Regions from separate parts of the Paenibacillus sp. FSL R5-0749 genome, predicted to be linked through region 3. Evidence: a T-box and tRNA genes for the amino acid it is inferred to sense, from the RefSeq annotation. Region 3 holds a T-box; the other regions hold tRNA genes.
The links. The T-box of region 3 lies ahead of argS (arginine--tRNA ligase). A T-box ahead of a tRNA ligase gene usually reads a tRNA of that ligase, here a tRNA-Arg.

Region 1 (7,440 bases), 2.7 Mb from region 3:
TTAATTCGAAGCAACGCGAAGAACCTTACCAGGTCTTGACATCCCTCTGATCGATGCAGAGATGTATCTTTCCTTCGGGACAGAGGAGACAGGTGGTGCATGGTTGTCGTCAGCTCGTGTCGTGAGATGTTGGGTTAAGTCCCGCAACGAGCGCAACCCTTGATCTTAGTTGCCAGCATTTCGGGTGGGCACTCTAAGGTGACTGCCGGTGACAAACCGGAGGAAGGTGGGGATGACGTCAAATCATCATGCCCCTTATGACCTGGGCTACACACGTACTACAATGGCCGGTACAACGGGCTGTGAAGCCGCGAGGTGGAACGAATCCTAAAAAGCCGGTCTCAGTTCGGATTGCAGGCTGCAACTCGCCTGCATGAAGTCGGAATTGCTAGTAATCGCGGATCAGCATGCCGCGGTGAATACGTTCCCGGGTCTTGTACACACCGCCCGTCACACCACGAGAGTTTATAACACCCGAAGTCGGTGGGGTAACCGCAAGGAGCCAGCCGCCGAAGGTGGGATAGATGATTGGGGTGAAGTCGTAACAAGGTAGCCGTATCGGAAGGTGCGGCTGGATCACCTCCTTTCTATGGAGAATCGTTTCCCGCGTGGAAACATTCAAATACAAAATCTAGCCAGGTCGGCTAGTTACTCACTCGTTGCTCAGTTTTGAGAGCTCAAACTCTCAAACAGCTTGCTTTTGCATGGAGCTTGTTCTTTGAAAACTAGATATCGAAACGAAACAAACGCGAATTAGAACATTCCTTTTTAGCTGAACTTGTGTATAACAAGTTTCAATAAAAACGGTAGATTGCATGAGCGAGTGATCGAAATGGAACGACTTTTGGCTTTGGACGCAGTCCAAAACAAGCGGAGTGACAGCTCGAACACGAGCGATATGGTTAAGCTACTAAGAGCACACGGAGGATGCCTAGGCGCTAGGAGCCGATGAAGGACGTGGCGAACAACGAAACTGCCTCGGGGAGCTGTAAGCAAGCTTTGATCCGGGGGTGTCCGAATGGGGAAACCCAGCTGGGGTAATTTCCAGTTACTCACAACTGAATACATAGGTTGTGTAGAGGCATACCAGGGGAACTGAAACATCTAAGTACCCTGAGGAAGAGAAAACAATAGTGATTCCGTCAGTAGCGGCGAGCGAACGCGGAGAAGCCCAAACCAAGGAGCTTGCTCTTTGGGGTTGTGGGACGTCTCACATGGAGTTACAAAGGAGTCAGTTAAACGAAGAGGTCTGGAAAGGCCCGCCAAAGAAGGTAAAAGCCCTGTAATTGAAAGTTGACTCTCTCCGAGACGGATCCCGAGTAGTGCGGGGCACGTGAAACCCCGTATGAATCCGGCAGGACCATCTGCCAAGGCTAAATACTTCCTAGCGACCGATAGTGAAGCAGTACCGTGAGGGAAAGGTGAAAAGCACCCCGGAAGGGGAGTGAAATAGAACCTGAAACCGTGTGCTTACAAAAAGTCAGAGCCCGTTTTAGGGGTGATGGCGTGCCTTTTGTAGAATGAACCGGCGAGTTACGTTCCCGTGCAAGGTTAAGGTGAAGAGCCGGAGCCGCAGCGAAAGCGAGTCTGAATAGGGCGACATAGTACGTGGACGTAGACCCGAAACCGGGTGATCTACCCCTGTCCAGGGTGAAGGTGCGGTAACACGCACTGGAGGCCCGAACCCACGCACGTTGAAAAGTGCGGGGATGAGGTGGGGGTAGCGGAGAAATTCCAATCGAACTCGGAGATAGCTGGTTCTCCCCGAAATAGCTTTAGGGCTAGCCTCGGAAAACAGAGTCGTGGAGGTAGAGCACTGATTGGGTGCGGGGCCCGCAAGGGTTACCAAGCTCAGTCAAACTCCGAATGCCATAGACTTACTTCCGGGAGTCAGACAGTGAGTGCTAAGATCCATTGTCAAAAGGGAAACAGCCCAGACCATCAGCTAAGGTCCCCAAGTGTGTGTTAAGTGGGAAAGGATGTGGAGTTGCACAGACAACCAGGATGTTGGCTTAGAAGCAGCCACCATTGAAAGAGTGCGTAATAGCTCACTGGTCGAGTGACTCTGCGCCGAAAATGTAACGGGGCTAAACACACCACCGAAGCTATGGCTTGATGCTTGCATCAGGGGTAGGGGAGCGTTGTATAAGGGTTGAAGGTGTACCGTAAGGAGCGCTGGACATTATACAAGTGAGAATGCCGGTATGAGTAACGAAAAGATCAGTGAGAATCTGATCCGCCGAAAGCCTAAGGGTTCCTGAGGAAGGCTCGTCCGCTCAGGGTAAGTCGGGACCTAAGGCGAGGCCGAAAGGCGTAGTCGAAGGACAACAGGTCGAAATTCCTGTACCACCGTAAGCCGTTATGAGCAATGGGGGGACGCAGTAGGGTAGTGACGCGGACTGATGGATGTCCGTCTAAGCAGTGAGGTTGATGTGTAGGCAAATCCGCACATCATAAGGCTGAGCTGTGATGGGGAGCGAAAATTGTAGTAGCGAAGGTCATGATCTCACACTGCCAAGAAAAGCCTCTAGCCAGGTGAAGGTGCCCGTACCGCAAACCGACACAGGTAGGCGAGAAGAGTATTCTAAGGCGCGCGGAAGAACTCTCGTTAAGGAACTCGGCAAAATGACCCCGTAACTTCGGGAGAAGGGGTGCCCCGGTAGTGTGAATAGCACGAGGGGGCCGCAGTGAAAAGGCCCAAGCGACTGTTTAGCAAAAACACAGGTCTGTGCGAAGCCGTAAGGCGAAGTATACGGGCTGACGCCTGCCCGGTGCTGGAAGGTTAAGGGGAGTGGTTAGGAGCAATCCGAAGCTGTGAACCGAAGCCCCAGTAAACGGCGGCCGTAACTATAACGGTCCTAAGGTAGCGAAATTCCTTGTCAGGTAAATTCTGACCCGCACGAATGGCGTAACGACTTGGGCGCTGTCTCAACGAGAGATCCGGTGAAATTTTAATACCTGTGAAGATGCAGGTTACCCGCGACAAGACGGAAAGACCCCATGGAGCTTTACTGCAGCTTGATATTGAATTTGGGTACGATCTGTACAGGATAGGTGGGAGCCTTTGAAACGTGAGCGCCAGCTTGCGTGGAGGCAACGTTGGGATACCACCCTGATCGTATCTAGGTTCTAACCTGGTACCGTAATCCGGTGCGGGGACAGTGTCAGGTGGGCAGTTTGACTGGGGCGGTCGCCTCCTAAAGAGTAACGGAGGCGCCCAAAGGTTCCCTCAGAATGGTTGGAAATCATTCGAAGAGTGCAAAGGCATAAGGGAGCTTGACTGCGAGACCTACAAGTCGAGCAGGGACGAAAGTCGGGCTTAGTGATCCGGTGGTACCGCATGGAAGGGCCATCGCTCAACGGATAAAAGCTACCCTGGGGATAACAGGCTTATCTCCCCCAAGAGTCCACATCGACGGGGAGGTTTGGCACCTCGATGTCGGCTCATCGCATCCTGGGGCTGAAGTAGGTCCCAAGGGTTGGGCTGTTCGCCCATTAAAGCGGTACGCGAGCTGGGTTCAGAACGTCGTGAGACAGTTCGGTCCCTATCTGTCGTGGGCGTAGGAAATTTGAGAGGAGCTGTCCTTAGTACGAGAGGACCGGGATGGACGTACCGCTGGTGTACCAGTTGTTCCGCCAGGAGCACCGCTGGGTAGCTATGTACGGACGGGATAAACGCTGAAAGCATCTAAGCGTGAAGCCCCCCTCAAGATGAGATTTCCCAGTATGTAAGACCCCTTGAAGACGACGAGGTAGATAGGCTGGGGGTGGAAGTGCAGCAATGCATGGAGCTGACCAGTACTAATCGGTCGAGGGCTTATCCAAATATGCAAGTGATAATTCGCATGTTTCGTTTCGAATCTAGTTTTCAGAGAACGAACTCTGAAATGTAAGCTATGCGTTTGGTGGCGATGGCGGAGGGGTTCCACACGTACCCATCCCGAACACGACCGTTAAGCCCTCTAGCGCCGATGGTACTTGGACCGCAGGGTCCTGGGAGAGTAGGACGCCGCCAAGCGAACTCTTTCATCATACATAGAAAACAAGCTCTGCGTGTGGACGTTGTACGATGAATTGCATTTGCCCTGCAAATGCATATTATTCCCTGATAGCTCAGTTGGTAGAGCACTCGACTGTTAATCGAGTTGTCACAGGTTCGAGCCCTGTTCGGGGAGCCATTAAGGCCCGTTGGTCAAGGGGTTAAGACACCTCCCTTTCACGGAGGTAACAGGGGTTCGAATCCCCTACGGGTCATAGCAATACCTATTGCTTCAACAAGGGATGAGAATCCCAAAGATTCGTCGGAGGATGTACTTCGTTAGTAGCTGCTTCGCAGTCTCGAACGAAGTGAGAGTATCCCCTACGGGTCATATTATGGAGGCTTAGCTCAGCTGGGAGAGCATCTGCCTTACAAGCAGAGGGTCGGGGGTTCGATCCCCTCAGCCTCCACCATAAGATTTTTAATAACGACGCGGGGTGGAGCAGCCCGGTAGCTCGTCGGGCTCATAACCCGAAGGCCGCAGGTTCAAATCCTGCCCCCGCAATTAGACTTTCCCAATGGAAAGTGATCTGGAACCGTGGTGTAGTTGGCCTAACATGCCTGCCTGTCACGCAGGAGATCGCGGGTTCGAATCCCGTCGGTTCCGCCATTTTATATCTATCAATACCGTATGCGGAAGTGGCTCAGCGGTAGAGCATCGCCTTGCCAAGGCGAGGGTCGCGGGTTCGATTCCCGTCTTCCGCTCCAATATTTGCGCCCTTAGCTCAGCTGGATAGAGCGTTTGACTACGAATCAAAAGGCCGGGAGTTCGAATCTCTCAGGGCGCGCCATTATAACTTCATAATTTGCCGGCGTGGCGGAATGGCAGACGCGCTCGACTCAAAATCGAGTGGGAAACCGTGGAGGTTCGAGTCCTCTCGCCGGTATATATAACGGGATGTAGCTCAGCTTGGTAGAGCACCTGGTTTGGGACCAGGGGGTCGCATGTTCAAATCGTGTCATCCCGATCTCGAAAAAGTACTATCTAACTTATAGATAGTACTTTTTTTGTGTTTATCTTTATTACGTTGCGATATTAAAGGGATTACGATTACGATGTGTGCTTAACATAACTTTCAATATGCCATCAGCTATTGGCCCATGGTCCCTTGCTTCATGAATATACGGGTTACTCTTCAGACGACAAGTTTTGCATAAAGCCTCGTTCTTTAGGTCACAATAGGTTTAAAAAGTGATAGAAGGGGTTCATGTGAACACGTTTAACTTCAGGAAACAATTCAAGAGACGCTGGCGACGGTGGAAACGAACAGTATGGATGACGGTTGCTTTGCTTGCAGTTACGATATTGGCTTACAGCGGATTGTCTATCTCATCGGCGATTGAACGTTTGCTGACCACTAATTTTAGTGAGGCAACTAGTGTGATGGGACCTGTTACGCCGGAGACTAGATCTGATCAGGAGATTCAGGCGTTAGTAGAGCAACTTGATACTGATCCGGATCATTTAACGAGTGTGGTTTTGGAAACACAGTACATTTGCGGAGTGGAGACAGAACAGTTGGGCAAGATGGCTAGACCACAGTTGAAGATGCTGCTGGTTCAACATCCGGAATGGGATGCTACCGTTAGAACATCAGATGAGTTGCATTTGAAGCAACGTGTAGATGACCTTTCACCGCTTTGCAAACAGCAGGCGTATATTAGCATAGATGCTGTGGGGAACCTTAATTTGTATGAGGGTAAGCCTGCAGAAGAGAAGGTTATTCGTACGTTTTTTCAATTGGATGTGGGGACGTTGGAGAGTTCTTTGCCTGAAGGGGTGCTGGAGCAATTGCAGCAGGGTATCCGGATTCAGGACAAGGATGAGTATGATAGCGTAATCTCAACGTTTAGTGACTATGCGGTGGATGAAGATCATCATTTAATCCGCAATGGCGGGTAATCTTTTGTGCTAACTTACAACGTTAAGATACTGAAGTAATAATTAGATGGTTGGAGACCAGTGGCATTGGTATTTCGCGAAGCTAAGTGATAGAAATCCAATATACGTGGAATGTGGTGATGGACATCGAAGAGATGTCCTTTTTGTCGTTTGTGCCGAAATACATAAAAATACGAATAAACATGAAAAAAATCACGAATAAAGACGAGTAATGGGTTAGACAAAGTTTTTCCTGCCGCAGGGTCTATCTTTTGTTATAATGAAATGAACGATACATATGTTCGCTTTTGTGAGGGAGAGATGGTTTTGCGTTTTTTGGGAATTGACCCGGGGATTGCGATTGTTGGTTTTGGTTTTGTGGATAAAATCGGCAGTAAAGTGGTACCCGTACAATATGGATGTATTCAGACGGAAGCTCATACCCCTGAAGAGGAACGGTTGCTTCACGTATATGAAGGTATGGTGCAATTAATTGATAAGTACAAACCGGACGCAGTAGCGCTGGAGAAACTTTTTTTCAATCGGAACGTTACAACAGCGATGTCTGTCAGTCAGGCTAGGGGCGTCATGGTACTTGCTGCTGCACAGAAGGGTTTGCCTATTGCAGAGTATACACCAATGCAGATCAAGCAGGCTGTTGTTGGGTATGGTAAGGCTGAGAAGAAGCAAGTGCAGGAGATGGTCAAAATGTTCTTGCGTCTTCAAGTCATTCCTAAACCGGATGACGTAGCGGATGCGTTGGCTGTAGCCGTGTGCCATGCGCACTCTTATACATTAAATTCCAAGTTGAATGAGGTATTGCGAAAATGATTGATTTTCTAAGAGGACAGTTCATTCATGTAGAGAATGATTATATTGTGTTGGACGTTCATGGTGTGGGGTATCGCGTATTTTGTCCGAATCCATTTGCGTTCGCTAAGCAAGAAGGCGAAATTACCGTGTACACTCACCATCATGTGCGTGAGGATGCGATGCTGCTGTTTGGATTTGTGACACGGGATGAACAGCGTTTGTTCCGCAAACTGATTGAAGTATCCGGTATTGGTCCCAAAGTGGCGCTGGGCATACTCGCTGGAGGTACACCAGAACATGTGGTTACAGCGATTTACCAAGAGAATTTAACGTTCTTGACCAAATTGCCAGGCATCGGCAAGAAGACTGCACAACGCATGATTCTGGATCTCAAGGATAAGCTGGATAGTTTCGGCGCGGCAGCGTATGCAACAGGTTTGTTCGCTCCTCCATCGGAAGAGTCGGGAAGTGGTTCAGCCTGGGATGAGGCACGTGAAGGTCTCAAGGCACTTGGGTATACTGACAGTGAACTTGATAAAGTATGGCTCAAATTGAAGAAGGATGTTACTACAGCGGATTCCGTTGATGTGTTGATGAAAAAAGCGCTGCAAATGCTGTTTACGGGATAATACAAATTGCATATTATAATATAGCTGTAGCCTGCAAAAAAAGGTAGGGATGAACATGGATGATCGGATTATTTCCG
Region 2 (7,440 bases), 3.3 Mb from region 3:
TTCAACGATTTCTGCGAAGGCTCTCTGGTCGCCTTTAAGCACCAGTCTCACAAGCCTATTCTCCAAATTGTCCACCCTTATTCCCCCAGACATGCTGATGGGTCTTCCGTCTTCTGATACCCGTCCACACTTGTAATTCACCAATCAAATCGTAAATCAACTTTGGTCAAAAATCAAGACTGTATGACAAATATCCGCCAAAAACAGTAAAAACGGGAACTCCCTCAGGAGTCCCGTTTCATCTCTCACTCCGTAGAGTAGAGAATGGAGCTATTATTCAACAACATAATGGGTACTTTGTTACATATAATTTTTCAGATGCAGCAGTTAAATCCTCAACCTGTATTACGCAGCCCTGCAGCGATGCCATTGATTGTCAGCAACACTTCTCTGAGCAGTTCCGTATCGTCCTCACCACGTTCACGCATATCTCTGAGCTCACTCAGAAGCTGGACCTGCATGTAGGACAACGGATCAACATAAGGGTTACGAAGACGAATGGATTCTTGAATAACTGGTACATCATCCAGAATTTCAGCTTCTCCGGTAATTTTCAGAATAAGCTCTTTTGTAAGCTTGAATTCAGATTCGATTTGTCCATATATGCGATCCCGTGCTTCCTTGTTGGAAGTCATAGCTGAGTACTCTTTGGCAATTACCAGATCTGCCTTCGCTACAGCCATCTGAACCGTATCAATCAGCGTGCGGAAGAATGGGAAGCTTGCATACATTTCTTTTAGGACAACCAGATTTTCCTCTTTATCCTGATAGAAACTTTGTAGCCCTGTTCCTGCCGCATACCATGCTGGAAGCAGATAACGACTTTGCGTCCAAGCAAATACCCAAGGAATTGCTCTCAGATCTTCGAACTTGTCGCTACCTTTCCGTTTGGACGGACGCGAACCAATATTCAGTTCACCCACCTCTGGAAGCGGTGTGGATTCCTTGAAGAAGGTAAAGAAGTCCGGATCACGGAAAATCAAATCCTGATATTTCGTCAAAGATACTTGTGAAATCTCTTTGATGATGCTGTCCCAATGACGCTCGGATTCTGATTCTTGCGGCTCAAGACCATTCAGTGCTGCTGTAATCAGTGCAGAAGTTGCCTGCTCCAGACTACGGTATGCAATTCCCTGAAGGGAGTAACGAGAAGAAATAACCTCTCCCTGCTCTGTAATCTTGATGCCTCCACCAATGGTATGTGGTGGTTGAGCAAGAATACTGCGATTGAGTGGCATGCCGCCACGTCCAAGAGCTCCGCCACGTCCATGGAAGAACTTCAACTTAACGCCGTGTTCATTACCTACAGCCGTGATCGCATTCATTGCTACACGCAGTTCCCAGTTGGCTGTAACCACTCCACCATCCTTGTTACTGTCGGAATAACCTAGCATGATTTCATGTAGTTCATTCCGTCCTTTTACGCTTGCACGGTATACAGGAAGGTTAAATAGCTTCTGCATAATGTCCGAAGCCGCATGAAGGTCATCAATCGTTTCAAACAGCGGTACCGCTTGAAGTGTAGATACAACCTCACCATTGTTTCCTTTGGTGAATAAGCCTACTTCCTTGGCAAATACCATAACCTCCAGCAAGTCACTTGCGCCCTGTGTCATACTGATCAGGTAACTTGTGATACAGCCGGTCCCAAATTCGTTCTGGGCACGCTTAATGGTACGGAAAACATCCAGACACTCTTTGGTTCCCTCCGTGTATTGGTGATAAGGAGAAGTAAGCGGACGCGGATCATCAAGCAAACGAGCAAGCAGATCGATTTTACCGTCCTCAGTCAGACGCGCATAATCTTCTACAATGTTCATTTTCGCCAAAATCTCCGACATCGCATTTTCATGTTCCTGACTGTGCTGACGCACATCCAATGCTGCGGTATGGAAACCAAACAACTCAACTTGACGAATCATTTTGCGAATAGTTGTATCCGCTACGTAATCGGCAAAATGATGGCGCAGACTTCGATCAATAATCATCAGATCATCAATCAAATCCTGAGCGCTATGATAACGGTCAGCCTGACCTAATTTGTTCTCATCCAATACATTGTTCAACTTGGCAATCATATAGGCCAATTTGATGCGGTATGGCTCTTTTTCATTCCGCCACATATCCACTTTTTTCAACGTTACACAACTACGGTCCTGCTCAATCGACTGCACCAGCTCATCCGATACGTGGATGATGTTCGTGCTGAAGCTGAGATGGCCCATAAGTTCAATCATAATCCGTTGGTATTCACGCAAAGCGAGCTTGCGCTGCATCAACAACGTCTGCCATGTTACATCTGAAGTTACCGAAGGATTTCCATCCCGGTCTCCACCGATCCAGGAACCGAACCGCAAATACGTCGGCACATGCCAGTCATGGTCAGGGTAAAATTTGTTCAGGCAGCGTTCCAGCTCCTGATATACATCCGGAAGTACGTGGAACAACGTTTCATGAAAGTAGTACATCCCGTTCCGCACTTCATCGAGTACAGTCGGTTTGCGGTCGCGAAGTTCATCTGTCTGCCAGAGAGTAATAACCTCATTCAGCAGTTTCTCACGCAACTGTTCACGTTCACGCAACGTCAGCGTAGGATTATCAAGTAGCATGACATCTTCGGATATCCGTTTGTGGATGTCCAGAATAACCCGGCGCATGGCTTCGGTTGGGTGAGCTGTCATAACGAGTTCCAGCGACAAATCGTCGAGAATCTCTTCCACCTCTGTATGAGACAATCCACGTTCCTTAAGATCCTGTACTGCTTTCTCAATCGATCCTGGCTGCACAGCGTCCCCTGCAGAACGTTCATAATCCCGTTTACGCCGGATCCGATGGTTTTGTTCAGCAATATTAACTAATTGAAAATAAATAGCGAATGCCCGAATAACCTGATGACGATTGTCCGAGTCTAATTCCTGGATCATCGTTTTGAACTCTGCATAGAGTTCTGGCAGAAATTCTGCACGCAACGATTTGCTCGTTTCCCGAATCTTCTCAACGATATCTAGAAGCTCCGTGCCGCCTTGATGGACAAGAACTTCTCCGAGTATATTGCCCAGGAACCGCACGTCTCGCCGAAGCAGGTTGTTGGATTGGCTTTTGCTGGCGGTTACCATAGTTTCAGTCATGCTTATCCTCCCATCTGATCGTTCCATTCGTACACGCAAATTTGACACCTTCATAACATCATACAATAAAATGGTACGAAAATCTTCATTTTTCTACTAGAAAAAATGGGGATTATCCCCGATTTACAGCACAAAAACACGCTTTTTTATTCATTTTCTTGTTCTGCTTCAATTAATGGTCATATGCTGTCGCATGATACCTTTTTCACATACTTTAGATAAACCTAAAGTCTCATACCTATACCTAAAAACTCATAAATATACAATTAATTTAGATATGAGTAACCGTACATGTTTATAAGGTAAAACTGCATAATTTCATTATTTGTAACCAGGTTCATACAAAGAAACATGACCGGCAAAGCAAGCTTTTGTATACTTTACCACAGTGACGCAATAAATTAAAGATGTAAATATAATTTTCTTCATAGTACAGTCTGCTTTTTAGAAAAGTTTCTTATGTATTTCGCCCTAACATACTGTAATTAAGGGATAACTTTACAGATCATTCCTACATAGTTTTCTTGTCCTCTTGGGCAGATTAATCTGTAGCTCTAAAAAAAAGGAGGACTCAACTTAATGAAAAAAGCTACAACGATTATTGCTTCTGTGCTTCTCGTCGCCTCTTTAGCTGGTCCTGCTGCTGCTGATAATCATATGACCAAAGGAATGGACACCAACGGTTCACGTGTCCAGTCTTATCAGGACAGCAACTACATGAATCGCACAAATACCAACATGAACATGAACATGGATGGGAACTACCGCAACAATGGTGACTATCGTACGAACAGTGTTCGTGCTAACGCCGCAACAACCAATCGGGATAATGGCATGGATTGGGGCTGGCTCGGTCTGCTGGGACTCCTCGGTTTAGCAGGCATGCGTAGAAGAGTAACCGATCACAACGAGCGCTAATTGGCCCAGTTCCCAGTACTATAACTGATGCTCTAAAAGCATCTTCTTCCCAAATAGTAAACAAAAGAGCCAAGCGACCCTATTTTGCATACCGAGGTCGTTTTGGCTCTTTATAATAAACCTGTAAAGCTAAATAATATAACTGCTTCTTCGCGCATAAAAAAATAAAAAACCCTCCACATATGCGGAGAGTTTTTTATAAATAATGTAAGCGGGTGATGGGAATCGAACCCACGCTATTAGCTTGGAAGGCTAAAGTTCTACCATTGAACTACACCCGCATAATAACAATCGGGATGACACGATTTGAACATGCGACCCCCTGGTCCCAAACCAGGTGCTCTACCAAGCTGAGCTACATCCCGATATTAATGAAAATAATGGCGCGCCCTGAGAGATTCGAACTCCCGGCCTTTTGATTCGTAGTCAAACGCTCTATCCAGCTGAGCTAAGGGCGCAAATATTGGAGCGGAAGACGGGAATCGAACCCGCGACCCTCGCCTTGGCAAGGCGATGCTCTACCGCTGAGCCACTTCCGCAAATAAAGGATGCGCGTGGAGGGACTTGAACCCCCACGTCAAAGACGCTAGATCCTAAGTCTAGTGCGTCTGCCAATTCCGCCACACGCGCATATAATGGTGAGTCATGAAGGGCTCGAACCTTCGACACCCTGATTAAAAGTCAGGTGCTCTACCAACTGAGCTAATGACTCATAAAATGGCTGGGGATATAGGATTTGAACCTATGCATGACGGAGTCAAAGTCCGTTGCCTTACCGCTTGGCTAATCCCCAATAATTAGATGGTGGAGGCTGAGGGGATCGAACCCCCGACCCTCTGCTTGTAAGGCAGATGCTCTCCCAGCTGAGCTAAGCCTCCATCTATATGACCCGTAGGGGATTCGAACCCCTGTTACCTCCGTGAAAGGGAGGTGTCTTAACCCCTTGACCAACGGGCCCCATTTCCAAAGCTCTCAACCGGGATCGAACCGGTGACCTCATCCTTACCATGGATGCACTCTACCTACTGAGCTATGAGAGCAAATGGCTCCCCGAACAGGGCTCGAACCTGTGACAACTCGATTAACAGTCGAGTGCTCTACCAACTGAGCTATCAGGGAATAATATGCATTTGCAGGGCAAATGCAATTCATCGTACAACGTCCACATGCAGAGCCTGTTTTCTATGTATGATGAAAGAGTTCGCTTGGCGGCGTCCTACTCTCCCAGGACCCTGCGGTCCAAGTACCATCGGCGCTAGAGGGCTTAACGGTCGTGTTCGGGATGGGTACGTGTGGAACCCCTCCGCCATCGCCACCAAACGCATAGCTTACATTTCAGAGATCGTTCTCTGAAAACTAGATTCGAAACGAAACATGCGAATTACAACTTGCATATTTGGATAAGCCCTCGACCGATTAGTACTGGTCAGCTCCATGCATTGCTGCACTTCCACCCCCAGCCTATCTACCTCGTCGTCTTCAAGGGGTCTTACATACTGGGAAATCTCATCTTGAGGGGGGCTTCACGCTTAGATGCTTTCAGCGTTTATCCCGTCCGTACATAGCTACCCAGCGGTGCTCCTGGCGGAACAACTGGTACACCAGCGGTACGTCCATCCCGGTCCTCTCGTACTAAGGACAGCTCCTCTCAAATTTCCTACGCCCACGACAGATAGGGACCGAACTGTCTCACGACGTTCTGAACCCAGCTCGCGTACCGCTTTAATGGGCGAACAGCCCAACCCTTGGGACCTACTTCAGCCCCAGGATGCGATGAGCCGACATCGAGGTGCCAAACCTCCCCGTCGATGTGGACTCTTGGGGGAGATAAGCCTGTTATCCCCAGGGTAGCTTTTATCCGTTGAGCGATGGCCCTTCCATGCGGTACCACCGGATCACTAAGCCCGACTTTCGTCCCTGCTCGACTTGTAGGTCTCGCAGTCAAGCTCCCTTATGCCTTTGCACTCTTCGAATGATTTCCAACCATTCTGAGGGAACCTTTGGGCGCCTCCGTTACTCTTTAGGAGGCGACCGCCCCAGTCAAACTGCCCACCTGACACTGTCCCCGCACCGGATTACGGTACCAGGTTAGAACCTAGATACGATCAGGGTGGTATCCCAACGTTGCCTCCATGGAAGCTTGCGCTCCCACTTCAAAGGCTCCCACCTATCCTGTACAGATCGTACCCAAATTCAATATCAAGCTGCAGTAAAGCTCCATGGGGTCTTTCCGTCTTGTCGCGGGTAACCTGCATCTTCACAGGTATTAAAATTTCACCGGATCTCTCGTTGAGACAGCGCCCAAGTCGTTACGCCATTCGTGCGGGTCAGAATTTACCTGACAAGGAATTTCGCTACCTTAGGACCGTTATAGTTACGGCCGCCGTTTACTGGGGCTTCGGTTCACAGCTTCGGATTGCTCCTAACCACTCCCCTTAACCTTCCAGCACCGGGCAGGCGTCAGCCCGTATACTTCGCCTTACGGCTTCGCACAGACCTGTGTTTTTGCTAAACAGTCGCTTGGGCCTTTTCACTGCGGCCCCCTCGTGCTATTCACACTACCGGGGCACCCCTTCTCCCGAAGTTACGGGGTCATTTTGCCGAGTTCCTTAACGAGAGTTCTTCCGCGCGCCTTAGAATACTCTTCTCGCCTACCTGTGTCGGTTTGCGGTACGGGCACCTTCACCTGGCTAGAGGCTTTTCTTGGCAGTGTGAGATCATGACCTTCGCTACTACAATTTTCGCTCCCCATCACAGCTCAGCCTTATGATGTGCGGATTTGCCTACACATCAGCCTCACTGCTTAGACGGACATCCATCAGTCCGCGTCACTACCCTACTGCGTCCCCCCATTGCTCATAACGGCTTACGGTGGTACAGGAATTTCGACCTGTTGTCCTTCGACTACGCCTTTCGGCCTCGCCTTAGGTCCCGACTTACCCTGAGCGGACGAGCCTTCCTCAGGAACCCTTAGGCTTTCGGCGGATCAGATTCTCACTGATCTTTTCGTTACTCATACCGGCATTCTCACTTGTATAATGTCCAGCGCTCCTTACGGTACACCTTCAACCCTTATACAACGCTCCCCTACCCCTGATGCAAGCATCAAGCCATAGCTTCGGTGGTGTGTTTAGCCCCGTTACATTTTCGGCGCAGAGTCACTCGACCAGTGAGCTATTACGCACTCTTTCAATGGTGGCTGCTTCTAAGCCAACATCCTGGTTGTCTGTGCAACTCCACATCCTTTCCCACTTAACACACACTTGGGGACCTTAGCTGATGGTCTGGGCTGTTTCCCTTTTGACAATGGATCTTAGCACTCACTGTCTGACTCCCGGAAGTAAGTCTATGGCATTCGGAGTTTGACTGAGCTTGGTAACCCTTGCGGGCCCCG
Region 3 (7,440 bases):
CATGAAACTTCCTCCTTCAATCAACATGTCCTCATAGCATAGACCATCCGTTAGCATCAGGCAATGTACTGGGGAAGAATTGAACATGATTGCATAACGAATGCGGGATGGTGTACACTCGCTAGATACAGATAGATCAGGTTACAAGAAGGACAATCAGAGAGGTGTATACGCATGAATGAAACAATTTTAAAAGAACAATCCATACCTGTATATATACTGTCAGGTTTTTTGGGAAGTGGCAAAACAACACTGCTTGTTCAGTTGATCGAACATTGGCAACAGCAGGGTTTGCGTCCCGCAGTGGTTATGAATGAGTTAGGCGAAGTCAATCTGGATGGTCAGATTGTGGATTCCACCGTTCCCATGACAGAGATGTTAGGTGGATGCATCTGTTGTACCGTTCGTGGTGACTTGGGATTGCAACTTGCTGATCTCGTTCAGGAGGAATCACCTGATGTGATCGTTATTGAAGCAACCGGTGCGGCGAATCCAATGGAGATTCTGGATGCGGTAACGGAGACCTCACTCTACATGCGACTGGAACTGAAAAGTCTCATCACGGTTGTGGATGCAGCACATCTATCTGGTCTGTATCAGGAGCAGAAGGGGCAGACCTTTAAACTGATGCAGGAGCAGATTCGCTGCGCGTCTGTGCTTCTTTTGAACAAAACGGATCGGGTGAGTGCGCAGGAGCTGAAGGACCTGGAACAGCTTTTGGCAAAATGGAATGGCTTCGCACCTGTAATTCCTACAGTCAAATGTGAGGTGGAGATGGATCTGTTGCTTCGCAGTGGGGCAGACGTGCATGTGCATGATTCAGCTTCTGAAGCAGATAAGCCGGCTCACCATGAGCATACGGAAACCTGTGGTACACATGGATGCAATCATGGACATGAACATCAGTCGGTTCAAGGCGATGCTACGAATAATGACGCATCCTATAGCCATGTTCATGACCACAGTCACGAGCATTCCGCTCCTCATGCCTCACACGAACATGTCATGGTTTATACGCACTATTTCAGTCATCCGGTGAACAGCGAGGCGTTTGAACGATTTGTATCCGCACTGCCACGGGATGTGTATCGAGCAAAAGGTATTTTATCATTTAGTGACACGGCGAGCCGCTTTTGGTTCCAGTATGCCTACCGTGAATCGGACTACATGAAGATCACACCTCAGGGAAATGTCCCTAATGTTGCTGTGTTTATAGGTGAACATTTTGACCAAACTGTCATTCGTGACCAATTACTGGAATTGGAAGCGATAAAGTAAGTTGGATGATTCAATATTCCTCTCAACTGGGTATTAAGAAGCATAGCAAACTTTGCCTGGGAGGTAACTTTAAATGACACAACAACAATATCAACAATGTATCGATGCTTGCCTGGAGTGCATGAATGCTTGCAACGTATGTTACATATCGAGTCTGAAAGAATATGATCTGGCGATGCTGCGTGATTGTATCCGTTTGAATCGGGAATGTGCGGAGATCTGCAGTTTTGCTGCACAAGCGATGACACGTGGAAGTGATTTCATTGCTGAAATATGCGAATTGTGTGTGAAAGCTTGTGAAGCTTGCGCCGCAGAGTGTGGCAAACACAACCACGATCACTGCCAAGCATGTGCAGAGGCTTGCCGCAGATGTGCAGAAGCTTGCCGGTTGATGGCAGCAGTAGCATAATTACTATTTCACTGGAACATATAATAAAAACCGATAATGACCTTGGTCCCCTAAGGGAAGGTAGTGAAACACAGGCATCTGAGACGATGTGCCTATGTGTATTGCCTTTCTGTAGGGGATTTTTAATGCAGGTTGCCAAGTCTAAACGTGGTATGTATAATGATGGGAATGAATTGAAACGAAGAATATCAATGATCGGGAGAGTAGCCAGATCCATACATGACAGCGAGCCGGGATAGGTGGAAGCCGGTATGACATGACCTGTGTGAACCGCACCCGTGAGATGGTTATCCGAAAAGATGTACGTATCCCCATTGGGGATAGGCCAGATCTGTCTGAGGGTAACTCGGCTTGCGACCGTTATACGCATCGAGCGGAACAGGTTCTGCGGGTATGCATGTTGATGCATATGAAGAGCAACCTGTTCACTTAGAGTGGTACCGCGGGAACTGTTAAGTCAGCTCTCGTCTCTTATGTAGAGACGGGAGCTTTTTTGTGTTTATTTTCAGCCACTAATGAATGGATAAGGAGTGTTTGACATGTTGATGAAGCAGGCTGCGGCCGATATTGCGCCTTTAACGGGATTGACTGAAGAAGAAGTTATGAGATTACTGGAGGTTCCACCACAAGCGGAGATGGGGGATGCAGCATTCCCTTGTTTTGCATTAGCGAAGTCATTAAAAAAAGCACCGGCAGTCATTGCAACTGAGCTCGCAACGGGATTACAGGCATCTGGAATTGAAGCGACTCCGGCCGGGCCGTATGTAAATATCCGCTTTAATCGGGAGGCGCTCGCGCCGAATCTGCTAAAAGAACTGGGAGATGCCGCATTCGGTAAGCTTCAGCTTAGTCAGGGTTCGCGTGTCGTGATTGATATGTCTTCTCCTAACATCGCGAAACCCTTTGGTATCGGACATTTGCGTTCTACTGTCATTGGTGCAGCACTGTATCGGTTGTATAACGAAGCGGGTTATACCTCTGTAAGTGTGAATCATCTGGGGGACTGGGGAACCCAGTTTGGCAAGCAGATTGCAGCATACAAAAGATGGGGCAATGATGAAGCATTGCAGGCAGATCCGATCCGTACGTCCCTGGAACTGTATGTGCGCTTCCACGATGAGGCAGAGAACGATCCTTCCCTGGAGATGGAGGCACGGGAGTGGTTCCGCAAGCTGGAGCAAGGGGATGAAGAAGCACAGCGGTTATGGGCGTTCTTTGTGGAAGTCAGCATGAAGGAATTCAACCGGATGTATGAACGTCTGAATGTACAGTTCGACCATACGTTGGGGGAGAGCTTTTACAATGACAAGATGGGCGCGGTGGTTGAAGAACTCAAGGCGAAAGGTTTACTTGAAGAGAGTGATGGAGCACTCGTGGTACGTCTGGAGGACGAGAACATGCCCCCGTGCCTGATTATCAAAAAAGACGGAACCACCATCTATCCTACACGGGATTTGGCTACGGCGGTGTATCGTCATGAGGTGATGAAGGCAGATCGCTTGTTATACGTGGTCGGAGGCGAGCAGAAGCTGCATTTCCGGCAGGTATTTGCGGTCCTTTCCCGGATGGGGCATGAATGGTCTGCGAAATGTGAACATATCCCGTTTGGATTAATGCGTTTTGAGGGACGGAAAATGTCTACACGTCGCGGTAAAGTCGTCTTCTTGCAGGAAGTGTTGGATGAGGCAGTCGCTCGTGCTTTGCAGATTATTCAAGAGAAAAACCCGAATCTGGAGAACCCTCAGAAGGTAGCTGAGGCTGTTGGTGTAGGTGCTATTATCTTCGGTGATCTGCGCAATAATCGGTTAAACGATGTGGACTTCTCACTGGAAGATGCGGTGAGTTTTGAAGGAGAGACCGGACCTTATGTGCAATATACCCATGCTCGGATTCAAAGTGTGCTTGCCAAGGCAGAAGAGGCGATACGTGTAGAAAATGAAAACCATCTGACTAACGCCAGCCTTGCGGATGGTGAGAATGAAAAAGTGACCACTTCATCCGGTATCGGAGATACCGCTTGGGCGTTGCTGAAACTGCTCGGTGAATATCCCGAGTATCTGGCAAAAGCAATTCATCGGAATGAACCTTCGGTTATTGCCAAATACACAATAGATGTCGCTCAGGCGTTCAACCGCTTCTATCACGCCGAACGGATTGCGGATGCGTCATCTGATGTAAGACCTTTCAGGGTTGCATTAGCTGAACGTACTGCTGAACGACTTGCGTACAGTCTTTATTTACTTGGTGTGCAAGCTCCAGAACGGATGTGATCCCAGTGACATGGAGTACACGTGGTCTTTTCAGGAAGTCGGATCAAGCTTCACCAGACTCATCAGTCCGAGGTATATTGCTTCAACAAGTGAGCAAACGATTAGGTCATGCTCAGGTACTGGATCAAATTAATCTGGAAGTAAAACAGGGCGAATGCGCTGTGATTGTTGGCAGAAATGGCTCGGGCAAAAGCACATTGCTTCGTATATTGGCGGGGATCTTATTGGCTGATACAGGATCGATTCAGCGTACAATAAAAGGTTCTGAGAAATATGCAGTAGATGGCCTGCCACGTGTACCCTTTACATCTAGGGAGTACTTGTGGGAGATGGGACGGATTCGGGGCATTCGCCCCGAAGAACTACGTGGGCGGATAAGAGAACTTAGCGAACTTTTATATCTTGATACCGCGATCGATCAGAAGTTACTCCTATTGTCCAAGGGCACATTGCAAAAAGTAAATTTGATTCAGGCCCTGTTAGCTGGACCGGGTGGTCTTTTGTTGCTGGATGAACCGTTATCAGGCTTGGATATTCCAGCGCAAGAGGCAGTCGTATCCCTATTGGGGGAATGGAAGGATGAAGGGACATGCATTGTTACAGCTTGTCATGAACCCTTGCTTATTGAACTTTTGGCAGACCAGGTGATTGTGTTGAAGAAAGGCAGTGTGCTCCGCTACTGGAATCGTGAGGATATACTGCAAGCTGGCGAACCGGTTGTATGTATTCAAAGTCTGGCTCCTGCTGGAGAGGATCTGGCTAATGATCCATCCATTTCACATCAACCGGGAGTGTTGTCTTTAGATCGTGATACGAGCTTGGGGAACGCAAAATCTTGGTTGTGGGATTGGAAAGTGGTTCAACAATCCACAGATGATGTCCTCCGAATGATTCTGGCTTCCGGAGGTTCGGTAGTGTCTGTACAACAGGAGGAAAGTCAATTACATATGGAAAGTCTGCTTGGAGGACAACATCCAGCTGTACATGCGAGTCGTGGAGGTGTCACAGAATCTGTGGACTTAAGCTCTTCCATGGATGGTGCGGGGGGAGAAGCCGAATGATCTATCTGACCCGATATTTGTTAAGGCATCACATTCGCTCACAAAAATATTTTGCACCGGTTATCTTTTATATCATTGCCATGTTACTGATCTATTCTTACAAGCCCAACCCAATTGCGGACAGTTACAGTGTCACGGCTATGTTGTTATTTCTGGCAGCAGCTTGGCATGGAGTCATGGTGATGAATACCGAACCTGCGAAGCAGTTTCAATTACTGGTCCTTCATGCAGGAAGCAGGCGTAAGGTTGTAACAAGTCAACTCATCTGTGCCTGGATTATGCAATTCATGCTTACCGCAATTACTGTGCTATATCCCGTTTTCGCTGGAATGTTCGAAAGACAACCCACAGGTGAGGAGTGGATGATGACCTGGTTAGGACATCTGGGATTATCGCTGCTGGGATTAGGCATCAGTGTATTCTTTCAAAAATCGTACATTCCCTTGCTTAGTCGCAGTATGCCTGCCCTCATTATTGTATTATTACTATCGTTTATCCAAGGCTCATTGAGTGAACGTTTGCCTGAATCGTTAGAATGGCTTGGTCGCATACTTCCACCAGCCTTTTATCTGGTTCGTGAGATGATGTTATTTGATGAATCAAAGATGGACTCGTTTGTTTCGGTTATGCTTTGGACTGTGCTCTACGCAATGGGGTTACTGATTATCCATGTGTGGCTGTCCGGAAGAAGAGATCTGCGGGGTTAGAAGACGCGCTTCCCGATAACTTGAATGTTGCTCTTGGTTTGGTTAGGATAGAGGGACATGGAATGGATAACATCGTACGGTTGAAGGAGGCGCTCGCATATGCAAAATACAGATATCCAGAATGGTGACATGCTGGACAGCGAACACTCCAGGGAATTGTTTGCCTATTACGGATTGGCCGTGTACTACGGGCAGGCGCTTGAACAGCAGCTGGTCAATCTAATTTTATTAATGAAAATGTCTCAGGGCAAGGCTGTGTCTGAAGAAGACCTGGAAGATCTGTACGAACGAAAGATGAGCAGTTCACTGGGGCAGCTCATTCACGAAGTACGTCATCATTTTACATTCTCTGAGGAAGAGACTTGCCAATTGAATGAATTATGGCAGCAACGTAACCGTATCGTACATCATTATTTCAAGGAACGCATTCATGAGACATTCAGTCCGGAAGGACGATCACGCATGATTAAGGAATTGGAGGATTTCAAAGACCGCGCACAGGAGTTGGAGATCCGTCTTCAGCAATATACGGGTGCCTGGATTGCAGAGCTTGGTCTGGATGCCGAATCTGCAGCAGCTCTGCAAACGCTGGAGCGTATGCATACCGAGAGTATGCAAGCAAGGGCTTTGGAAGAGGATGAATGACAAGCAGACGGATAACGAAACGCTGGATATTAATTATGGCTCTGACTGTAGTATTCGTTGGAATCCTATGGACCGTGGTTACGGCAGTACGAATATTTGCTTATACGGATGAGGATTCATCGAGGGTATCGGATGCAGCAATCATTCTGGGTGCAGCAGTGGAGGGAGATAATCCTTCACCTGTATTTCGTGAACGCATCGAACACGGAATTGAATTATACCATCAGGGTACAGTTCGTAATCTGCTTTTCACAGGCGGGTCGGCTGATGATGGAGAACATACGGAAGCTGAAGTGGGTCAGAAGTATGCCATCGCACATGGAGTAGATCCTGCGGACATTCGTATAGAGACCAAATCCAGAATTACCGAGGAGAATCTGGTCAACTCAATTCCAATTGGTGAACAGGCCGGTTATCACACCTATACAATTGTGAGTGATCCGCTGCATATGAAACGGGCCATGAAGCTGTCTGTCGGGCTGGGCATGGATGCCGTACCCTCTCCGACACGAACAACGGCTTATCGAACCTGGCGCAGCAAGTTTCCTTTTCTCGCAAGGGAGACCGTAATGTACATGGGATATACGATCAAAGGATGGATAGACAATCCGAAGCAGCCGTGAGGTTGCGCGCGGATTGTTTTTTGTCTGGGGAAAATAAGCAGTAGAGGAACATGGCTCCAGATGAAAATACAAAAAAACGATCTACACCGCAAACCCTGAGGTAGCTGTGTAGATCGTTTTTTGTTTTGCTGTCGAGTACATCATTTTTGGTTGGTTACTTAAAGAGCTATCTGTCTTACACTGTTATGCATTTCCTCCTGCAAAGGAGGCTGATGTTCGAACGGTGTCGTCCGATGGATTCTCGAGTGTCGCGAACGCTGCTGCTTGCGCACCTTGCTGAAGCTGGTACATCTTATAATAGCGGCCTTTAAGCTCCATTAGTTCATCATGTGCACCCTGCTCAACGATTCGCCCACGATGCAGAACCAGAATCTGATCTGCGGAACGAATGGTGGAGAGACGGTGAGCAATGATGAATGTGGTACGTCCTCTTTTGAGGACTTCAAG
Region 4 (7,440 bases), 2.2 Mb from region 3:
TGAAGCCCCCCTCAAGATGAGATTTCCCAGTATGTAAGACCCCTTGAAGACGACGAGGTAGATAGGCTGGGGGTGGAAGTGCAGCAATGCATGGAGCTGACCAGTACTAATCGGTCGAGGGCTTATCCAATAGCAAGTTGTAATTCGCATGTTTCGTTTCGAATCTAGTTTTCAGAGAACGATCTCTGAAATGTAAGCTATGCGTTTGGTGGCGATGGCGGAGGGGTTCCACACGTACCCATCCCGAACACGACCGTTAAGCCCTCTAGCGCCGATGGTACTTGGACCGCAGGGTCCTGGGAGAGTAGGACGCCGCCAAGCGAAACCCCACTGGGGTATTTTTTTTCGAAAATTGATAAGGGCCCTTAGCTCAGTTGGTTAGAGCGCACCTCTGATAAGGGTGAGGCCGGTGGTTCGAGTCCACCAGGGCCCATAGCAAGACCACAACAAGAAATACAACAGAGTATGGGGCCATAGCTCAGCTGGGAGAGCGCCTGCCTTGCAAGCAGGAGGTCAGCGGTTCGATCCCGCTTGGCTCCACCATTCCCTGATAGCTCAGTTGGTAGAGCACTCGACTGTTAATCGAGTTGTCACAGGTTCGAGTCCTGTTCGGGGAGCCATTAAGGCCCGTTGGTCAAGGGGTTAAGACACCTCCCTTTCACGGAGGTAACAGGGGTTCGAATCCCCTACGGGTCATAGCAATACCTATTGCTTTAACAAGGGATGAGAATCCCAAAGGTTCGTCGGAGGATATGCCTCGTGAGCAGCTGCTTCGCAGTCTCGAACGAAGTGAGAGTATCCCCTACGGGTCATATTATGGAGGCTTAGCTCAGCTGGGAGAGCATCTGCCTTACAAGCAGAGGGTCGGGGGTTCGATCCCCTCAGCCTCCACCATATTATCTTTTTAACGACGCGGGGTGGAGCAGCCCGGTAGCTCGTCGGGCTCATAACCCGAAGGCCGCAGGTTCAAATCCTGCCCCCGCAATTCACTTTCCTTGAGAAAGTATTATGGAACCGTGGTGTAGTTGGCCTAACATGCCTGCCTGTCACGCAGGAGATCGCGGGTTCGAATCCCGTCGGTTCCGCCATTTTATATATTCTTCAGGGATGAGAATCCGTTTTTGGGTTCGTCGGAGCATTCACTTCGAGAGCATAAGCTTCGCAGTCTCGAACGAAGTGAGAGTATCCCGTCGGTTCCGCCATTTTAATTTTATAAGGCTCGGTAGCTCAGTCGGTAGAGCAGAGGACTGAAAATCCTCGTGTCGGCGGTTCGATTCCGTCCCGAGCCACCATTTTTCACACCATGTAATACGCCGGTGTAGCTCAACTGGTAGAGCAACTGACTTGTAATCAGTAGGTTGGGGGTTCAAGTCCTCTCGCCGGCACCATGTAATCCTGGAGGATTAGCGAAGTGGCCAAACGCATCAGACTGTAAATCTGCTCCCGTACGGGTTCGGTGGTTCGAATCCATCATCCTCCACCAGTTTTTCTATGAGTCATTAGCTCAGTTGGTAGAGCACCTGACTTTTAATCAGGGTGTCGAAGGTTCGAGCCCTTCATGACTCACCATTATATGCGCGTGTGGCGGAATTGGCAGACGCACTAGACTTAGGATCTAGCGTCTTTGACGTGGGGGTTCAAGTCCCTCCACGCGCATTCTTTATTTGCGGAAGTGGCTCAGCGGTAGAGCATCGCCTTGCCAAGGCGAGGGTCGCGGGTTCGATTCCCGTCTTCCGCTCCAATATTTGCGCCCTTAGCTCAGCTGGATAGAGCGTTTGACTACGAATCAAAAGGCCGGGAGTTCGAATCTCTCAGGGCGCGCCATTATAACTTCATATTTTGCCGGCGTGGCGGAATGGCAGACGCGCTCGACTCAAAATCGAGTGGGAAACCGTGGAGGTTCGAGTCCTCTCGCCGGTATAGATAACGGGATGTAGCTCAGCTTGGTAGAGCACCTGGTTTGGGACCAGGGGGTCGCATGTTCAAATCGTGTCATCCCGATTTTTTTATTTGCGGGTGTAGTTCAATGGTAGAACTTTAGCCTTCCAAGCTAATAGCGTGGGTTCGATTCCCATCACCCGCTTACATATTGAAAAGAAAGAGATGGTCAACACCATTTCTTTCTTTTTTTGCATTTATAGGCATATGGATCATGATTGTATGCCAAGATTACAGATGATATGGCCAACTAGCATGTACGAGCATGTATTCAACCTCATAATACATTCCCCACTTTTTTAGACTTGTTCTTAGTAATTCTTGAAGTGTTCCAATGAAGAGGTTTAGTGCATCTTCGAACACTTGAATATTTTTTCTGTATCACATTTATAAAAACGCTTACAAAAATAGCTTGCGTAAATCATTAACCTGTAATACCATATCAATTAAGCGCTTAACCTTTAGGGGTAAGGCGCTTAAACTTAACTTAGATTAAGCGCTTAACCCGTAAAGGAAAGGAAGGCGATCAAATTCATGAATACAATTAGATTAACGATGGCTCAGGCACTGCTTCGATATCTGGATCAGCAATATATCTCGGTTGACGGGGTGGAAACCAAGTTTGTGAAGGGAATCATCGGTATTTTTGGACATGGCAACGTAACAGGCATTGGAGAAGCGCTGGAGCGCAGTCCGGGAAGCCTGAGGTATATGCAAGGCAAGAACGAACAAGGTATGGTGCATACGGCAGTAGCCTATGCCAAGCAGAAGAACCGTAGACAGATCTATGCATGTACAACATCCATTGGACCTGGTGCTTTAAATATGATTACAGCGGCAGCTACCGCAACGGTGAACCGGATTCCGGTTTTATTGCTGCCTGGAGATAACTTTGCTACGCGGGAACCGGACCCGGTACTTCAGCAGTTGGAAGTGAGCAGTGATTACACGATCTCAGCCACTGATCCATTCAAAGCCGTAAGCAAGTATTGGGATCGTATTGTTCGTCCCGAACAGTTAATGATTGCTGCTACACAGGCCATGCGTGTACTAACTGATCCAGCAGAGACAGGAGCGGTAACACTCGCACTGCCGCAGGACGTACAGGCAGAAGCGTACGATTACCCGGAATCATTCTTTGCACGCAAAGTGCATTATCTGGACCGTCGCCCCCCGGTACAAGCAGCCATTGAACGGGCAACGGAGCAGATTGCCCGTGGCAGAAAGCCGCTTCTCGTTGCAGGCGGCGGTGTGTTGTACTCTGAGGCGTCCGTTCAACTCGTGGAGTTCGCCGAGGCATTTGGCATTCCGATCGCCGAGACGCAGGCGGGCAAGAGCGCAGTCTCTTGGGACCACCCACTGAATGTGGGGGCCATCGGGGTTACCGGCTCTCTGGCAGCTAACAGGCTGGCGAGAGAAGCGGATGTGGTGATCGGCGTCGGAACTCGTTTCTCCGATTTTACGACGGCGTCCCGCTCTGCTTTTCAGCATCCGGAAGCTTCATTCATCAACATCAACCTGAACGGTATGGACGCCGCCAAGTTAGGCGGAGAAGCCATTCTGGCAGATGCACGCGAAGGATTGCATGCTTTACAGAAGGAATTGCAGGAAAGACAATACCGTAGTGCATATGGCGCATCCGAAATCGCTGATCTCCGTACTGAGTGGAATGCAGAAGTAGATCGGCTGTATGGAGCACAGCATGAAGCAGGGCTGGCACAGACCACGGCAGTTGGCATAGTTAATCGGACCATTGATCCATCTTCCGTTATTGTGTGTGCGGCAGGCAGTCTACCAGGAGACCTTCATCGTCTGTGGCGTGCGGCTGAACCAAAGACGTATCACATGGAGTATGGATTCTCCTGCATGGGGTACGAGGTGAGTGGTGCGTTCGGAGCAGCACTTGCCGAGCCAGATCGTGAAGTGTACGCCATGGTCGGTGATGGCAGTTATCTGATGTTGCATTCAGAGTTTGTGACCAGCTTGCAGGAACAGAAGAAGATGACCGTTCTATTATTCAACAACAATGGTTTCCAGTGTATTCATAATTTGCAGCGGGAACATGGTAGTGATGGTTTCGGCAATGAGTTCCGTTATAGGGAATCCGAGAGTGGACGACTAACGGGGGATTACATGCCAATAGACTTTGCTGCACATGCCCGAAGCATGGGAGCCAAATCCTATAGAGCGGAGACAGCAGAACAGCTGGAACAGGCACTTCGAGATGCGAAGAACGAAACGGTGAGTACGTTGATTGAGATTCCGGTCGTGCCTGGAACCAATGCAAGTGGATACGAGTCTTGGTGGAATGTAGGAGTGCCAGAAGTATCTGCCGAAGAAAAGGTAGTTCATGCTCATCATACTATGCAAGCCAACCGAGCCAAAGCAAGACTTATTTAATCGGATTTAATAGAGCATTTTTCTAAAATAAAGCATTATTTGTACTCCTCACGGTATAAATCGGTGGACGTATTTATCTATATATTGAAACTAAGAGCACTGCATTCCAAGTGAACCATACATGCTGAACGACAAAGGAGACGTGGAGCAATGAGCAAGCTGCCATTCCAGCTTGGGATACATCCGATCAATTGGGTCGGTGAAGATGTGAAAGAGCATGGTGATACGACAACGTGTGCGCAGATTCTGGATGACATTCAGCGCCTTGGGCTGACAGGTACAGAGATGGGACGTAAATATCCAACTGATCCCGCTATACTGCGTGAGGAATTGAGCAAAAGGAATATCAAGCTGGTCTCTCAGTGGAAATCCGTACTGTTCTCCGACCCGGCATATCGTCAGTCAGAGCTGGACAGTTATCGCAGACATGCGGAATTTCTTCAATCTATGGGCAGTAAGGTGATCAGTACGGCAGAGGTAGGTGGGTCACTTCATTTTGATCCAAGACGAACTCCGCATGAAAAAGAAGTGCTTAGACTCAGCGAATCGGAATGGCATATCCTTGCTGAAGGGTTGAACGAGGCAGGAGCTATCGCCCATGAACACGGGTTGAAGCTTACGTACCATCATCATGGAGGCACAGTGGTCGAACAACCGGATGAGATTGATCGACTGATGGAGTTGACGGACCCTTCTCTCGTATATCTACTCTATGATACAGGTCATGCCTACTATGGCGGGGCCAATCCGCTGGAGCTGCTGCGCAAACATTATGATCGGATTGCCTATATCCATCTGAAAGATATCCGCCCTCATGTGCTGGATGAAGCACGCGCGGAGCAGTCTGACTTTGTCGGTTGTATTCGCAGAGGCGTGTTCACCGTACCAGGGGATGGATGCATTGATTTTGCACCAATTCTGCACGAACTGATCACACGAGGGTACGATGGTTGGGCGATGCTTGAAGGAGAGCAGGACCCTGCAATTCATAACCCGTATGAGTACGCCAAGCGATCTTTGAGCTATATGGAGTCCTTATACCAACACAGCTAATACAGAAGTAGCGATGGGGAGAGGACCATACTCATGAAGTGAAAAGGAAAAAGGCAGCAAGAGTATAACGTTACAATTGGAAAATAAACCTGACCTATTCTAGACGTTTACGAGTCCTCACCAATGGAATGAGTAACGAGTCTAGATATCCATATGCAACAAGTAATATCCCACCACAGAAAGGGGCTCACATGCAATGACTTACGTATCCTTTCCGGTATCCAGGAAGAAGGATTTCACCGCGATTGGCCGTTTGTGCATCGACTTGAACGCCAATGAGATCAATCGCCCGATGGAAGAGACGATGACGTTCACGAAGTATGTTGGCGGATCGCCGGCCAATATTACGATAGGCATGTCTAGACTGGGTATGGAGACGGCTTTTATCGGTAAGATCGCGAATGACCAGATGGGTCGATTCATCCATAGCTATCTGGAAAAGAACGGCATTGACACATCAAACGTGGTCACAGATGACACCGGAGCGGTGACAGGGCTTGCTTTTACCGAGATCAAAAGCCCAACCGATTGCAGTATTTTAATGTACCGGGACAATGTAGCGGATCTGTTATTACGGGCGCAAGAGGTGCAGGAACAGTTAATTGCTGACTCTAAAGTGCTGCTAATCTCAGGCACGGCCCTCGCGCAGAGCCCATCCCGTGAAGCCGTATTACAGGCACTAACGTATGCGAAAAAACATGGAACCGTTATTGTGTTTGATCTGGACTATCGCCCATACACCTGGACATCGGACGAAGAGACAGCGGTCTATTATAACCTTGCAGCCGAGAAATGCGATATCATCCTGGGCACACGCGAAGAGTTCGACATGATGGAGACATTTGACCATAATCCGGATCATAGTGATCAGGTGACTGCACAGAAATGGTTTGATTTCTCAGCGAAGATCGTTGTCATTAAACACGGTAAGGAGGGGTCCATTGCTTATACGCGTGAAGGGCTTTCCCACCGTGCGGACAGCTATCCGGCAAAAGTAGTCAAAACGTTCGGGGCAGGCGACTCCTACGCAGCCGGGTTCCTGTATGGGTTGATGCAGGGCTGGACGATTGAGCGCAGTATGGCGTACGGCAGCGGCGCAGCAAGTATCGTTATTTCGAGCCATAGCTGTTCGGATGCGATGCCAACGGTAGAACAGGTGAATGATTACATCGAACGTTGCAATCGGGGCGAGATTACCGCGCTCTGAAGCAGATTGCAATACTTTGAATAACACGCTCATACAGATCAACATCACTAATATCAGTTGAACATAAGGGATCACACATAAGCGAAGGGAGACAGGGCTATGGGAAAAGGGATTTCTGAAGCGTCTACAACAGCGACAATGGTACAAAACTGGATTGGGGGTGCCTGGGTGACCCCAGCGGCAACCCGTACCGAGCCGGTTGTGAATCCGGCTACAGAAGAGGTCATTGCACATGTGCCACTGTCTGAACAAGCGGACGTAGATCTGGCTGTACAGACGGCACGGGAAGCGTTCAAGTCATGGAGCGGCACACCGGTTCCACGCCGTGCACGTATTCTGTTCCGATACCAGCAGTTGCTGGTCGAACACTGGGAAGAGCTCGCCCGCCTGGTAACGCTGGAGAACGGCAAAAGCTACGCCGAAGCGTATGGTGAGGTACTGCGTGGCATTGAGTGTGTCGAGTTCGCGGCAGGTGCCCCGAATCTGATGATGGGTAAACAACTGCCTGATATCGCGACAGGACTGGAGTCAGGCATGTATCGTTACCCAATCGGAGTTATTGGGGGAATTACCCCGTTCAACTTCCCGATGATGGTGCCGTGCTGGATGTTCCCGCTGGCTATTGCATGCGGTAACACCTTTGTCCTGAAACCGTCCGAGCGTACACCGCTCCTTGCAGGCCGCCTGGCAGAGCTGTTCAAGGAAGCAGGGCTTCCGGATGGCGTGCTCAACATTGTACACGGTGCACATGATGTCGTGAACGGTCTGCTGGAACATAAGGATGTTCAAGCGATCTCCTTTGTCGGATCACAACCTGTAGCTGAATACGTCTATACCACTGC

Region 1: it encodes a tRNA-Arg, which carries the amino acid that the T-box ahead of argS (arginine--tRNA ligase) is inferred to sense. The anticodon was not compared.
Region 2: it encodes a tRNA-Arg, which carries the amino acid that the T-box ahead of argS (arginine--tRNA ligase) is inferred to sense. The anticodon was not compared.
Region 4: it encodes a tRNA-Arg, which carries the amino acid that the T-box ahead of argS (arginine--tRNA ligase) is inferred to sense. The anticodon was not compared.

What each region holds. Positions count from the first base shown of each region.
Region 1 is NZ_CP152005.1:5,251,174-5,258,613, reverse strand. Features, by position in the region: rRNA gene MKY85_RS23490 (16S ribosomal RNA) at 1-587, shown strand, start outside; rRNA gene MKY85_RS23485 (23S ribosomal RNA) at 901-3,825, shown strand; rRNA gene rrf (5S ribosomal RNA) at 3,902-4,018, shown strand; tRNA gene MKY85_RS23475 (tRNA-Asn) at 4,103-4,178, shown strand; tRNA gene MKY85_RS23470 (tRNA-Glu) at 4,183-4,254, shown strand; tRNA gene MKY85_RS23465 (tRNA-Val) at 4,377-4,452, shown strand; tRNA gene MKY85_RS23460 (tRNA-Met) at 4,471-4,544, shown strand; tRNA gene MKY85_RS23455 (tRNA-Asp) at 4,572-4,649, shown strand; tRNA gene MKY85_RS23450 (tRNA-Gly) at 4,673-4,747, shown strand; tRNA gene MKY85_RS23445 (tRNA-Arg) at 4,754-4,830, shown strand; tRNA gene MKY85_RS23440 (tRNA-Leu) at 4,848-4,926, shown strand; tRNA gene MKY85_RS23435 (tRNA-Pro) at 4,934-5,007, shown strand; gene MKY85_RS23430 (BofC C-terminal domain-containing protein) at 5,250-5,942, shown strand; gene ruvC (crossover junction endodeoxyribonuclease RuvC) at 6,249-6,752, shown strand; gene ruvA (Holliday junction branch migration protein RuvA) at 6,749-7,363, shown strand; gene ruvB (Holliday junction branch migration DNA helicase RuvB) at 7,419-7,440, shown strand, end outside.
Region 2 is NZ_CP152005.1:5,841,165-5,848,604, forward strand. Features, by position in the region: gene sigW (RNA polymerase sigma factor SigW) at 1-75, opposite strand, end outside; gene ppc (phosphoenolpyruvate carboxylase) at 336-3,128, opposite strand; gene MKY85_RS26130 (WGxxGxxG family protein) at 3,708-4,046, shown strand; tRNA gene MKY85_RS26135 (tRNA-Gly) at 4,257-4,327, opposite strand; tRNA gene MKY85_RS26140 (tRNA-Pro) at 4,338-4,411, opposite strand; tRNA gene MKY85_RS26145 (tRNA-Arg) at 4,428-4,504, opposite strand; tRNA gene MKY85_RS26150 (tRNA-Gly) at 4,511-4,585, opposite strand; tRNA gene MKY85_RS26155 (tRNA-Leu) at 4,596-4,676, opposite strand; tRNA gene MKY85_RS26160 (tRNA-Lys) at 4,683-4,758, opposite strand; tRNA gene MKY85_RS26165 (tRNA-Gln) at 4,765-4,839, opposite strand; tRNA gene MKY85_RS26170 (tRNA-Val) at 4,849-4,924, opposite strand; tRNA gene MKY85_RS26175 (tRNA-Glu) at 4,932-5,003, opposite strand; tRNA gene MKY85_RS26180 (tRNA-Thr) at 5,014-5,086, opposite strand; tRNA gene MKY85_RS26185 (tRNA-Asn) at 5,090-5,165, opposite strand; rRNA gene rrf (5S ribosomal RNA) at 5,250-5,366, opposite strand; rRNA gene MKY85_RS26195 (23S ribosomal RNA) at 5,443-7,440, opposite strand, start outside.
Region 3 is NZ_CP152005.1:2,546,018-2,553,457, forward strand. Features, by position in the region: gene MKY85_RS11465 (molybdenum cofactor biosynthesis protein B) at 1-3, opposite strand, end outside; gene MKY85_RS11470 (GTP-binding protein) at 175-1,278, shown strand; gene MKY85_RS11475 (four-helix bundle copper-binding protein) at 1,352-1,687, shown strand; T-box leader at 1,870-2,162, shown strand; gene argS (arginine--tRNA ligase) at 2,227-3,957, shown strand; gene MKY85_RS11485 (ATP-binding cassette domain-containing protein) at 3,963-5,018, shown strand; gene MKY85_RS11490 (hypothetical protein) at 5,015-5,725, shown strand; gene MKY85_RS11495 (hypothetical protein) at 5,825-6,370, shown strand; gene MKY85_RS11500 (YdcF family protein) at 6,367-6,993, shown strand; gene MKY85_RS11505 (ABC transporter ATP-binding protein) at 7,177-7,440, opposite strand, start outside.
Region 4 is NZ_CP152005.1:331,584-339,023, forward strand. Features, by position in the region: rRNA gene MKY85_RS01455 (23S ribosomal RNA) at 1-130, shown strand, start outside; rRNA gene rrf (5S ribosomal RNA) at 205-321, shown strand; tRNA gene MKY85_RS01465 (tRNA-Ile) at 360-433, shown strand; tRNA gene MKY85_RS01470 (tRNA-Ala) at 468-543, shown strand; tRNA gene MKY85_RS01475 (tRNA-Asn) at 545-620, shown strand; tRNA gene MKY85_RS01480 (tRNA-Glu) at 625-696, shown strand; tRNA gene MKY85_RS01485 (tRNA-Val) at 819-894, shown strand; tRNA gene MKY85_RS01490 (tRNA-Met) at 912-985, shown strand; tRNA gene MKY85_RS01495 (tRNA-Asp) at 1,011-1,088, shown strand; tRNA gene MKY85_RS01500 (tRNA-Phe) at 1,217-1,292, shown strand; tRNA gene MKY85_RS01505 (tRNA-Thr) at 1,313-1,388, shown strand; tRNA gene MKY85_RS01510 (tRNA-Tyr) at 1,398-1,483, shown strand; tRNA gene MKY85_RS01515 (tRNA-Lys) at 1,494-1,569, shown strand; tRNA gene MKY85_RS01520 (tRNA-Leu) at 1,576-1,656, shown strand; tRNA gene MKY85_RS01525 (tRNA-Gly) at 1,667-1,741, shown strand; tRNA gene MKY85_RS01530 (tRNA-Arg) at 1,748-1,824, shown strand; tRNA gene MKY85_RS01535 (tRNA-Leu) at 1,842-1,920, shown strand; tRNA gene MKY85_RS01540 (tRNA-Pro) at 1,928-2,001, shown strand; tRNA gene MKY85_RS01545 (tRNA-Gly) at 2,013-2,083, shown strand; gene iolD (3D-(3,5/4)-trihydroxycyclohexane-1,2-dione acylhydrolase (decyclizing)) at 2,473-4,338, shown strand; gene iolE (myo-inosose-2 dehydratase) at 4,489-5,391, shown strand; gene iolC (5-dehydro-2-deoxygluconokinase) at 5,588-6,598, shown strand; gene MKY85_RS01565 (CoA-acylating methylmalonate-semialdehyde dehydrogenase) at 6,698-7,440, shown strand, end outside.